Regions from separate parts of the Promicromonospora sp. NPDC023805 genome, predicted to be linked through region 2. Evidence: riboswitches for the same ligand, from Rfam matches in the RefSeq annotation. Region 2 holds a riboswitch; the other holds the start of a gene.

Region 1 (5,799 bases), on a different contig from region 2:
TCGGACGAGCTGCGCCCCGGCGAGGACGGCGGCGACCGTGCCCACGAGGCGGACGAGCTCGCTCCCGGGCCCACGCTGGCCGACGTCGAACGCCTCGCCGACGCCACCGTGCCGCGCGTCGAGGTCGACCTGGAGGGCGACTCCACCCGGGTCTCGGCGGCCGTGGGCGGCGCGGTGCAGCGCATCGCGCAGGAGTCGGTCACGAACGCACGCCGTCACGCTCGGGGCGCCACCCGGATCGCGGTCCGCGTCACCGTCGGTGAGACGTCCGTCCGGCTCCGGGTGTCCGACGACGGCGGTGCGCCAGACGCTCCGGGCGACGGCGGGTACGGGCTGGCCGGCATGCGTGAGCGTGCGGCACTGCTGGGCGGCACCCTGGACGCCGGACCTGACGCTGCCGGCTGGACCGTCGAGGCGATGCTCCCGTTCTCGGGCGCCGCATGACTGCCGGGCGCATGACCGTCGGGAACATCAGGGTCCTCGTGGCGGACGACCAGGAGATCGTCCGCACGGGCCTCACCATGATCCTGAACGCCCAGGAGGGCATCGAGGTCGTCGGGCAGGCCGCCGACGGCCGGACCGCCGTCGAGCTGGCGCAGCGGCTGCGCCCCGACGTCGCCCTGCTCGACATCCGGATGCCGGACATCGACGGCATCGAGGCCACCAGGCTGCTCGCGGGTCCCGGTGTCGCGGAGCCGCTCGCCGTCGTCGTGATCACCACGTTCGACCTGGACGAGTACGTGTACGCGGCCCTGCGCGCCGGGGCTCGCGGTTTCCTGCTCAAGGACGCCGGAGCGGCGCTCCTGGCCCAGGCGATCGAGGCCGCCGCATCCGGTGAGGCCCTGATCGCCCCGAGCGTCACCACGCGCCTCCTGCGCGCCTTTGCCGACACCGGTCCCCGCGACCTGCCCGCCCAGCCGCTGGACCCCCTCACCGCACGCGAGGAGGAGGTTCTGCTGGCGGTGGCCGTCGGCCGCACGAACACCGAGATAGCGCGCGAGCTGTTCGTCACGCTGAGCACCGTGAAGTCCCACGTCGCGAACCTGATGACCAAGCTGAGGGCGCGCAACCGCGTGGAGGTGGCGCTCTGGGCGTACGACACGGGGCGTGTCCGCCCGGCGCACTCCACGCGCCGGCCCTGACCCGGTCCTGACTCGGCTCTGACTCGGCCTGCACTCGTACTTTCGGCCAGGCCGAGACTGGTCCGCGGGCCCATGACCCGCAGGGGTCTGGCGGAGCAGGCTCGCACCATGACCACATCCCAGGTGACGACCAAGCTCACCAGCCGCCGCCAATGGCTCGTTCCCGCAGGCCTCCTCCTGCTCGCGCTCATCCCCGCCCTCGGCGGCGCCGTACGCGTCTCCGAGCTGGCCGCCGACCCCTTGGTCACCGCTGACAACGCGCGGTTCGTGACCCAGCCGATCCCGGTGCTGGTGCACATCGTCTGCGTGACCGTCTACAGCATGCTGGGCGCTTTCCAGTTCGTCCCGAGCCTGCGCCGGCGCGGCTGGCACCGGTTGGCCGGCCGCGTCCTGTTCCCCGCCGGGCTCGGGGTCGCGCTGACGGGGCTCTGGATGACCGCGTTCTACGACCTGCCCACCAAGGACACGGTGGTCGTCAACGGGGTCCGCTATGTGGTCGGCGTCGTGATGGTGGTGTCGCTGGTCCTCGGGGTGCGCGCGGCGCTGCGGCACGACTTCGTGGCGCACCCGGCGTGGATGATGCGGGCCTACGCGCTGGCCATGGGCGCGGGTACGCAGGCACTGCTGCTCGGCCCGTACGTCGTGTTCGCGGGCATACCGGGTCCGGTCACCAACACGGTGCTCATGACTGCTGCATGGGTCATCAACGCGGCGGTCGCCGAGTGGGTGATCCGTCGGCGGCGGATCACGGCCAGGGTGTGACGGGGTGTGACGCAAGCCATGCCGACGTCCGCGAGGTTTATGGCATGCTGGCACGCAGCAGTACGCACACGTGCTCCGGGGTCGGTGTAATTCCGAGCCGGCGGTGACAGTCCGCGACCCGCGTCCTCCGCAAGGAGGGCCGGTTGATCTGGTGAAACTCCAGGACCGACGGTGAAAGTCCGGATGGGAGGAAGCACGTGCGGCGTCGCCGTCCCCTGGGGCGTGCGTCGTCGTGACGTCGTGCGCGCGGGCAGGGCCGGTTGGCCTCGTCCGCGCCCCGTCGTCCACCCCGGAGCACCCAAGCTCGGGGAGGACAGCATGACCCAGCCACCGCAGGGCCGCGCCGCGGCATATGCGGCCGCGACGTTCGGGACGACGACGCTCCGGACCACCATGCGCCGCGCTCTCGCGCTGGCCGCACAGGGCCCGGCCTACGGCCCGAACCCGCGCGTCGGCTGCGTGCTGCTCGACCCGGGCGGTCACCCGGTCGCCGAGGGCTTCCACCGTGGCGCGGGCACACCGCATGCGGAGGCGGCTGCGCTGGCCGACGCACGTTCGCGTGGCGTCGACCCGCGGGGCACGACAGCGGTCGTGACGCTCGAGCCCTGCGCCCACCACGGCCGGACCGGACCCTGCGCCGACGCGCTGATCGACGCCGGCGTCGCCGAGGTGCACGTCGCGGTCGCGGACCCGAACCCGGTGGCGACGGGTGGCGCGGCCAGGCTGCGCGCCGCAGGGATCGAGGTGACGACCGGCATCCTCGCCGACGAGGGCGAGGAGCTGCTGCGCCAGTGGCTGCACGCCGTCCGGACCGGACGTCCCTACGTGACCCTCAAGCTCGCGACCAGCCTCGACGGGCGGGTCGCCGCCGCGGACGGCACGAGCCGCTGGATCACCGGCCCGCAGGCCCGCGCCCACGCCCACACGATCCGCGCGCAGGTCGACGCGATCGCCGTCGGCACGGGGACCGCCCTGACCGACGACCCGTCGCTCACCGCACGGACGATCGACGGCGGCCTCTTCGAGCACCAGCCGCTCCGGGTCGTCGTCGGCCGTCGCGCGGTGCCCGCCGGCGCTCGCCTGCGCGGGCCGGGCGGCGCCCTGCTGCAGCTGCCCGAGCACGACCTCGACGCCGTCCTCGGCCGGCTCGCGGAGCGCGAGGTGCGCCACCTGCTCGTGGAGGGCGGCCCCACCCTGGCGACCGCGCTGCTCGCCGCCGACGCGGTGGACGAGCTCCACGCGTACGTGGCACCCGTGCTGCTCGGTGTGGGCGCCACCGCCGTCGGCGACCTGGGCGTCACCACTATCGGCGACGCCGCACGCTTCACCACCCACGACGTGACCCGGCTCGGCGACGACGTGCTCCTGGTAGCGCGTCGGGCTCAGCCCGCCCGGCCCACGGAGGCCACGGCGGCCACCGAGTCAGTCCAGCCAGTCCAGCCCGGCCGGCTCAGCCGGCACACCAAGGAGGAGATCTGATGTTCACCGGAATCATCGAGGAGCTCGGCTCCGTCGTCGCGCTCGTCCGCCCCGATGGTGACGACGGTGCGGACGCCGTCGTGACCGTCGCCGGCCCGCTCGCCGCGTCCGACGCCCGACCTGGTGACTCGATCGCCGTCGACGGGGTGTGCCTCACCGTCGTCTCCGTGGCGGACGGCTCGTTCGTCGCGGAGATCATGCCCGAGTCGCTGCGCCGCAGCTCGCTCGGCGGCCTCGTCCCGGGTTCGGTGGTCAACCTGGAGCGCGCACTGCCCGCGAACGGCAGGCTGGGCGGGCACGTGGTGCAGGGGCACGTCGACGGCATCGCGACGCTGGTGCGCCGCACGCCCGGCCCGCGCTGGGACGACCTGGAGTTCTCCGCTCCCGCAGCCCTCACCCGGTACGTCGCGGAGAAGGGCTCGATCGCGCTGGCGGGCGTCTCGCTGACCGTCACGTGGGTGTCCGACGGCGGCTTCGGGGTGTCGCTCATCCCGACCACGCTCGCCGCGACGACGCTCGGCAGGCTGGTCCCGGGCGACGTCGTGAACGTCGAGGTGGACGTGCTCGCGAAGTACGTCGAGCGGCTCCTTGCAGCAGGGGTGTCGGTGCCGGGCGGGTCGGTCGCAGCGGATGCGTCGGTCGGCGTCGGCGACCTGACCGGGGCCGCACGATGAGCACGGTGAACGCCGCGGGCCCGGCAGAGACGAACGAGGCAGACACGAACCTGGTCGAGCGAGCCCTTGCAGAGCTCGCCGCGGGGAGGCCCGTGCTGGTGGCCGACGACGCGGGCCGGGAGAACGAGGTCGACGTCGTCTTCGCCGCGAGGACCGCGACAGCCGAGTGGGTCGCGTGGACTGTGCGGCACTCGTCCGGATACGTATGTGCGCCGATGCCGGCCCACCGGGCGGACGCGCTCGGGCTGCCGCTGATGGTGGAGCGCAGCGAAGACCCGCGGAGGACGGCTTACACGGTGTCCGTGGACGCTGCTGTGGGCGTGACGACGGGGATCTCGGCGTCGGACCGGGCGCTGACGCTGCGGACGCTAGGCGACCCCGCGTCGGGCGCGCGGGACCTGATTCGGCCGGGACATGTGCTTCCGCTACGGGCCCGCGCCGGCGGGGTGCTGGAGCGAGCCGGGCACACAGAGGCCACCGTGGACCTGGTGCGGTTGGCGGGTGGTGCAGCGCGAGACCTGGGCGAGGTGGGCGCTATCGCGGAGCTGGTCCGGGACGACGGTGCGGTGATGCGGCTGCCCGAGGCTCGTGCCCTGGCGGAGGAGGCCGGTCTGGTGGTGCTGACTGTTGCTGATCTGGTGGCGTGGCGCCAGACGCACGACCCGGTCGTAGTGGCGGATGCCGATCCTGGCGTGCGCGTGCACCGGGTTGGGGAGGCGTCTTTGCCGACGCGGCACGGGGAATTCCGCGTAGTGGCCTACCGCGATCTGCGTTCTGGTGCGGAGCACCTCGCGTTGATGCCGCTGGGCTCAGCGCACGATGGCACGGCGGGTAGCTCGGTGCGGGGCTCGCTGGTGCGGGTGCACTCGGAGTGCCTGACGGGTGACGCGTTGGGTTCGCTGCGGTGCGACTGCGGTCCGCAGCTGCAGGCGTCGTTGGCAACCGTGGCCGCCGAGGGTGGTGCCGTCATTTACCTACGTGGTCATGAGGGCCGGGGGATCGGCCTGTCGGCAAAGATCCGGGCGTATGCGCTGCAGGATGCGGGGCGCGACACCGTGCAGGCGAACGTGGACCTGGGGCTGCCGGTGGACTCGCGAGAGTACAGCGCGGCGTCGGCCATCCTGGCGGACCTCGGGCTCGACGGCGTGACGCTCCTGACGAACAACCCGGAGAAGGTGTCGGGTCTACGAGCGGCGGGTACAGACGTCGTAGGGCAGCGGAGCCTCGTGGTTGGGCACGGGGTGCATAACCATCGGTACCTGGAGACGAAGCGGGTCGTGCTGGGGCACGACATCGGCAGCCTGGACCTGGATGAGGTGCACGTCGAGCTCGACACAAGAGACCTGAACATGAACGAGGACGAAGGAGTACGCGCATGAGCGGCGCTGGGGCACCGAAGGTGACTGTGGACGGGAGCGGCCTGCGGGTCGTCGTGATCGCGGCGAGCTGGCACGAGCAGGTGATGGACGGGCTGCTGGCGGGGGCCAGGAGGGCGCTGCGGGAGTCGGGCGCCGACTGGACGGAGGTCCGCGTGCCCGGCTCGTTCGAGCTGCCTGTCGCGGCCTCGCGGGCGGCGGCCGGGGGAGCGGACGCCGTGGTGGCGCTCGGGGTAGTGATCCGGGGCGGCACGCCGCACTTCGAGTACGTGTGCTCCGCGGCGACGACGGGCCTGACGGACGTCAGCGTGCGCACGGGCGTCCCCGTCGGGTTCGGGGTGCTGACATGCGACGACGAGAAGCAGG
Region 2 (5,799 bases):
CTCGAAGGCGCCCCGGGCCGTCTCGATGCTCTCCACTGTCGGGTCGGGTCCGCGCTGATAGCTGTCGTCGGCGACGGCGGAGGGCACTGCTACGAGGGTTCCTGCGACGAGCGTGGTCGCCGCGAGAGCGGCTCGGACGGCACGAGAAAAGCTCTGCATTGAGTTCTCCGATGTGTGTCGCGGCAAGCACGGCCGAGACGACCATAAGAAGAAACTCTCCGCCCGGCCTGCGCTAGCCGTAATTTCGGACCAGAGGCGGACGGTGCACGTCAGCCCAGCTGCGGGCGCACCTCGCGCGCGATCAGGTCGAGGTGGTCCAGGTCGGCCAGGTCCATGATCTGCAGGTAGACGCGCTGGATCCCCGCGGCCTCCAGCGCCTTGAGCCGGTCCACGACCTCGGTGACCGTCCCGGCGATGCCGTGCTCGCGCAGCTCAGCGGGCTCGCGGCCGATCGCCGCCGCACGCTTGGTGAACTCGGCCTCGTCCTGGCCGACGACGGCGACCAGCGCGACGGACTGGACCAGCGACCCGGGCGCGCGCCCGGCGTCGGCCAGTGCCTTGTTGATGACCTCGATGCGCGGGCCGACCGCGTCGATCTCCGGGAACGCCTGGTTGTACTCGTCGCCGTACCGCGCCGCGAGGGCGGGCGTCCGGCGCGGGCCGCCGCCACCGATGAGCACGGGGATCCTGGACTGCAGGGGCTTCGGCAGGGCCGGCGAGTCGACGATCTCGTAGTGCTCGCCGGAGAACGAGAACTTCTCGCCCACCGGGGTGCCCCACAGACCGGTGATGACCGCGAGCTGCTCCTCGAGGATGTCGAACCGCTTGTCCGGGAACGGGATGCCGTACGCGCTGTGCTCGGCCCCGAACCAGCCGGTGCCGAGGCCGAGCTCCACGCGGCCGCCGGACATCTGGTCCACCTGCGCCACCTGGATGGCGAGGACGCCGGGGTGGCGGAACGTCGCCGAGGACACCAGCGTGCCGAGCCGCACGGTGGACGTGTCGCGGGCGAGACCCGCGAGCGTGATCCAGGAGTCGGTGGGGCCGGGCAGGCCGTCGCCGTCACCCATGGCGAGGTAGTGGTCAGACCGGAAGAACGCGCTGAACCCGAGGCGCTCGGTCGCCTGGGCGACAGCAAGCTGGTCGTCGTACGTCGCACCCTGCTGGGGCTCGGTGAAGATACGCAGGTCAAGAGTCATGGCCTCAACGATGCCACGCCCCACCGACATCGGCCGCGAGCGACCAAGGGGCTCAGTCGAAGGCGGGGTCCGTCGTGCGGGAGCGCTTGATCTCGTAGAAGTACGGGTACCGCGCGAGCGTCACGGAGGCGTCGAACAGGGCGGCCGCCTCCTCGCCGCGCGGGATGCGCGTGAGCACCGGGCCGAAGAACGCGACGCCGTCGACGTGGATCGTGGGCGTGCCGACGTCGTCGCCGACGGGCTTCATGCCGGCCTCGTGGGAGGCCGCGAGCGCCTCGTCGTAGTCGGTGGACGTCGCTGCCGCGACGAGGTCGGCGGGCAGGCCGGCCTCGGCGAGGGCCTCGACCGCCACCGCGTCGAAGTCCTTGTTCTGCTGGTTGTGGATCCGGGTGCCCGCGGCGGTGTAGAACGCGGAGAACGCCTCGGGGCCGTGGTCGGTCTGGACGGCCGCGGCGATGCGGCCGATGCCGCGGGACGTCTCGATGCGCGTCCGGTAGCTCTCCGGGATGTCCCTGTCCTTGTTCAGCAGGTACAGGCTCATCAGCTTGAAGGTCAGGTCGACGTCGCGGAGCTGCGCCACCTCGAGGGCCCAGCGCGACGTGATCCAGGCGAAGGGGCACATGGGGTCGACGTAGACGTCGACGACGGGCTTGGCAGCGATCTCGGTCACGCGCAGCAGACTACGCTCACTGCGTGACCGGGATCCGTTGGGCGAGTCTCGCCACCGTCGTCGGCGGTGGGGTGATCTTTCTGGTGTGCCTTGTCGGAGTTGTACTGGGTCATCCGTGGTCGGCGGTACCCGGTGGCCTCGGCCTCCTTATGGCCGTGCGCGAGGTGCGCTACCTGCACAGACTCCGGTCCGGCAAGATCTCGAACCCGGAAAACTAGCGCCTTGACCACCACGTATCGCTCAAGGATTTTTCCCGCGCCCCGAGGGGTACGCGGTAGCCTGCCTGGCATGACCGCCGTCCGTACCCACACGCATGCGCAGGCAGTAGACGTCGCGGTGGACCTGTTCACCCGGCAGGGGTACGAGGGGACCACCGTCGAGGAGATCGCCGACGCCGCAAAGGTCAGCCGGGCCACGTTCTTCCGCCGGTACCGCTCGAAGGAGGACGTGGTCTTCGCCGACCACGAGCTCCTGCTCGAGGAGGTGGTGGTGATGCTGGCCGCCACCCGCCCCGACGCCCGCACCAGCGAGGAGTCCGGGCACGACCTCGGCCGCGCCTGGGACCCCGACATCGACCCATACCTTGAGGTGTGCCGCGCGGCACGCATGGTGTTCGACCACCACGTGGGCCAGCGCGAGACGTCGCTCGCCCGGTACGCCCTGCTGCAGCAGGTCCCTGCCCTGCGCGACCGCGAGCTCATCACCACGCACCGCTACGAGCGGGCGTTCACGCACTACCTGCGCGACACGCTGCCGCCGGAGCGGTCGACGTCCACGGCGTCGATAGCGTTCGCGGCGTCCGTCGTCGCGGTGCACAACGCGATACTGCGGCGCTGGCTGCGCACGCCGTCGCTCGAGCTGCGGCCCGAGCTCGAGGAGGCGTTCGCCGACCTGCGGCGGGCCGCCGTCCTCGGCGCCGCGGGCCACGCTCCGGCGGGCGGCGGCGGCGCGCCGTCGGGCCGCCGTGTGGTCGTGACCGTCGTCTCGGGGGGTGCCGGGCCGGACGAGGTGGCTCGCGCGGTCCGGGAAGCCCTGGCCTAGCCCGCTCGCGCCGGATCTTCCGCGCGGGAATGGGGTCGTGGCATCCTGTGTTCCGCTAGCAGCAGTGAAGTAGCTCAAAGTGCAGCAGATGCACACGTGCTCCGGGGTCGGTGAAATTCCGAGCCGGCGGTGACAGTCCGCGACCCGCGTCGCTCCTTCGGGAGAGGCTCGGTTGACCTGGTGAAACTCCGGGACCGACGGTTAAAGTCCGGATGGGAGGAAGCACGTGCGGCGCGCGCCGCCACCCCTCGGGGTGCCGTCTCGCGCCGTCGTCGGTGTCCTTGTGGCGCGCCGACCCTCACCCCGGAGTCCCCGTGTGCGGACCTTCGGAGAGGGAAGAGACATGGACTGGTTCCGCGCCGCCTACGATGCGACGTTCCTGGTCGCCGACCAGCAGATCTACTGGCGCGAGGTGATCGGCAACCTGTTCGGCCTGGCGTCGGCGCTCGGCGGCCTGCGCCGCAAGGTGTGGGCCTGGCCGGTGGGCATCGTGGGCAACATCCTGCTCTTCACGGTGTTCATGGGTTCCTGGTTCGGCGACGCGACGCGAGCGGACATGCTGGGCCAGGCCGGCCGGCAGATCATGTTCATCGCCGTGTCGATCTACGGCTGGTACCGCTGGCGCCAGACCCAGCGACTGGGCGGCGTCGGCACGGTGGCGGTGCACCCCCGCTGGGCCTCCTGGCAGGCCCGCGTGGGCCTGGTGACCGGCATGTTCGCCGGCACGCTGCTCCTCACCCCGCTCTTCCGCACCCTCGGCTCGTACGAGCCGGTCTGGGCCGACGCCTGGATCTTCATGGGCTCCGTGCTCGCGACCTACGGCATGGCCAAGGGCTGGGTCGAGTTCTGGCTGGTCTGGGTGGCCGTCGACCTGGTCGGCGTCCCGCTGCTGTTCTCCGCCGGGTACTGGGCGACCGCCCTGATGTACCTCGTCTACGGCCTGTTCACGCTGTTCGGGTTCTTCGCGTGGTGGCGCATCAGCCGCCGTGAGAGCGCGGAGCCGGACGAGCCAGCGGTCGCCACCGCCTGAGGGCGTAGCGTCGGGCTCCGTGACCTCACGGGACCGCACGGCCAGGATCGGGATCGTCGGCTCGGGCTTCCGGGCCCGGACCATGCTGCGGGTGCTGCATGCGCTGCCCGACCACTTCGAGGTGGTCGGCATTGCCACCCGCAACGCGGCGGACCGCGCGGAGCTGGCGGCCCGCGGCCTTTCCGCCGCGGGCCTGCCCGGGCTTCCCGCGCCCGCCTACGCCTCGGTGCCCGAGCTGCTCGCCGGCGGCCGGCCCGACGTCGTCCTGCTGACCCTGCCGGCGGGCGCCGCCCAGCCGGTGATCCGCGACCTCGCCGCCGCGGGCGTCCCCGTCCTGACGGAGACACCCGCGGCGGGCACGGTCGAGGAGCTGACGGCGCTGCAGCGACTCGTGGACGACGGCGCCTGCGTGCACGTCGCCGAGCAGTACCGCCTGGAGCCGCTGGTCGGGGCGCAGCTCGCGGTCGCCGGCTCGGGGCTGCTGGGGCCGGTGACTGACGCGCACGTCGCCGTGGCGCACGACTACCACGGCGTCAGCGTGCTGCGCCGGGCCCTGGGCGTCACGTTCGAGGACGCGACGATCACGGCCCGGCGCGATGCGCGCCGCGTGCTGCCGAGCCCCAGCCGCGCGGGCGATCCCGAGGACCTGGACCTCGTCGACACGGTGCACGCGACCGCATGGCTGGACTTCGACGGCAGGCTCGGCACCTACGAGTTCGACGACGTCCAGTACCGCTCCTGGGTCCGCTCCCCCGCGTTGCTGGTCCGCGGTGAGCGCGGCGAGCTGCGCGACGACGTCGTGCGGCACGTCGGCGCCGACGGGCTCCCCCGGCGCTCCACGCTGGAGCGGGTGGCCGCGGGCGGGGCTGGCAGCCACGAGGGCCTGTTCCTGCGCGGCTACACGCTCGACGGCGACTGGCTGTACCGCAACGCCTTCCGCCCGGCCCGCCTGCCGGACGACGAGCTGTCGATCGCGCGCATCGTCGCCGACATGGCTGACCACGTCCTGCTCGGGGCGCCGTCGCCGTACTCGGTGGCCGAGGCCGCGCAGGACCAGTACCTCCAGCTCGAGGTGCGGCGCGCGGCGGCGTCGGGCGAACGAGTGCGGACCCAGCCGCAGCCGTGGGCCGACGGGCGGGCCTGCCGCCATGCCGACCAGGCCCAGATGTGAGACCTAGTATCGTTTGACCTGAGATCCAGTACCGGAGCACCATGGAACCATGACTCAGACCCCAGGTGTGACGGCGCCCGACTACGACGTCTCGCAACCGCTCGACATCGACTTCGCCGGCGCCTTCGCCGACGTGACGGAGGAGGAGCGGGCACACCAGCTCGCCGTCCGCCAGTTCGTGCAGGACGAGGTCCTGCCGGTCATCGACGGGTACTGGGAGCGGTACGAGGTCCCGCTGGACCTGGTCAAGCGCATGGCCGAGCTGGACTTCCTGCGCGACGGCGTGGACGTGCCCGGCTACCCGAAGATCTCCAAGATGGCCGAGGGCCTGGCCGCGATGGAGATGTCGCGCGGCGACGGCTCGGTCTCCACCATCTGCGGTGTGCAGGGCGGCCTCGCGCTGCGCTCGATAGTGATGCTCGGCTCCGACGAGCAGATCGAGAAGTACGCGGGCCCCATGGCCCGCGGCGAGATCCTGGGCGCCTTCGCGCTGACCGAGCCCACGCACGGCTCGGACTCGGTGGGTCTGGAGACGTCGGCAGTGCCAGAGACGCGGGACGGCGTAGAGGGCTACGTCATCAACGGCGAGAAGAAGTGGATCGGTCTGGGCTCGATCGGCGACATCTCTGTCGTGTGGGCGCGTGGCGAGGACGGCCAGGTGCACGGCTACATCGTGCCGCAGGACGCC

Evidence for each region. Region 2 has a riboswitch for FMN ahead of pnuC (nicotinamide riboside transporter PnuC). Riboswitches for the same ligand answer to the same signal wherever they lie in the genome.
Region 1: linked by a shared signal. The riboswitch ahead of ribD (bifunctional diaminohydroxyphosphoribosylaminopyrimidine deaminase/5-amino-6-(5-phosphoribosylamino)uracil reductase RibD) and the one ahead of pnuC (nicotinamide riboside transporter PnuC) in region 2 are both predicted to bind FMN.

The regions. Positions count from the first base shown of each region.
Region 1 is NZ_JBFAAH010000024.1:33,108-38,906, forward strand. It holds gene AB0F70_RS21030 (sensor histidine kinase) at 1-444, shown strand, start outside; gene AB0F70_RS21035 (response regulator transcription factor) at 456-1,142, shown strand; gene AB0F70_RS21040 (DUF2306 domain-containing protein) at 1,251-1,904, shown strand; FMN riboswitch at 1,971-2,105, shown strand; gene ribD (bifunctional diaminohydroxyphosphoribosylaminopyrimidine deaminase/5-amino-6-(5-phosphoribosylamino)uracil reductase RibD) at 2,298-3,383, shown strand; gene AB0F70_RS21050 (riboflavin synthase) at 3,383-4,057, shown strand; gene ribB (3,4-dihydroxy-2-butanone-4-phosphate synthase) at 4,054-5,436, shown strand; gene ribH (6,7-dimethyl-8-ribityllumazine synthase) at 5,433-5,799, shown strand, end outside.
Region 2 is NZ_JBFAAH010000019.1:14,906-20,704, forward strand. It holds gene AB0F70_RS18380 (alpha/beta hydrolase) at 1-159, opposite strand, end outside; gene AB0F70_RS18385 (LLM class F420-dependent oxidoreductase) at 270-1,199, opposite strand; gene AB0F70_RS18390 (disulfide bond formation protein DsbA) at 1,252-1,869, opposite strand; gene AB0F70_RS18395 (hypothetical protein) at 1,893-2,087, shown strand; gene AB0F70_RS18400 (helix-turn-helix domain-containing protein) at 2,158-2,910, shown strand; FMN riboswitch at 3,003-3,140, shown strand; gene pnuC (nicotinamide riboside transporter PnuC) at 3,254-3,940, shown strand; gene AB0F70_RS18410 (Gfo/Idh/MocA family oxidoreductase) at 3,960-5,111, shown strand; gene AB0F70_RS18415 (acyl-CoA dehydrogenase family protein) at 5,161-5,799, shown strand, end outside.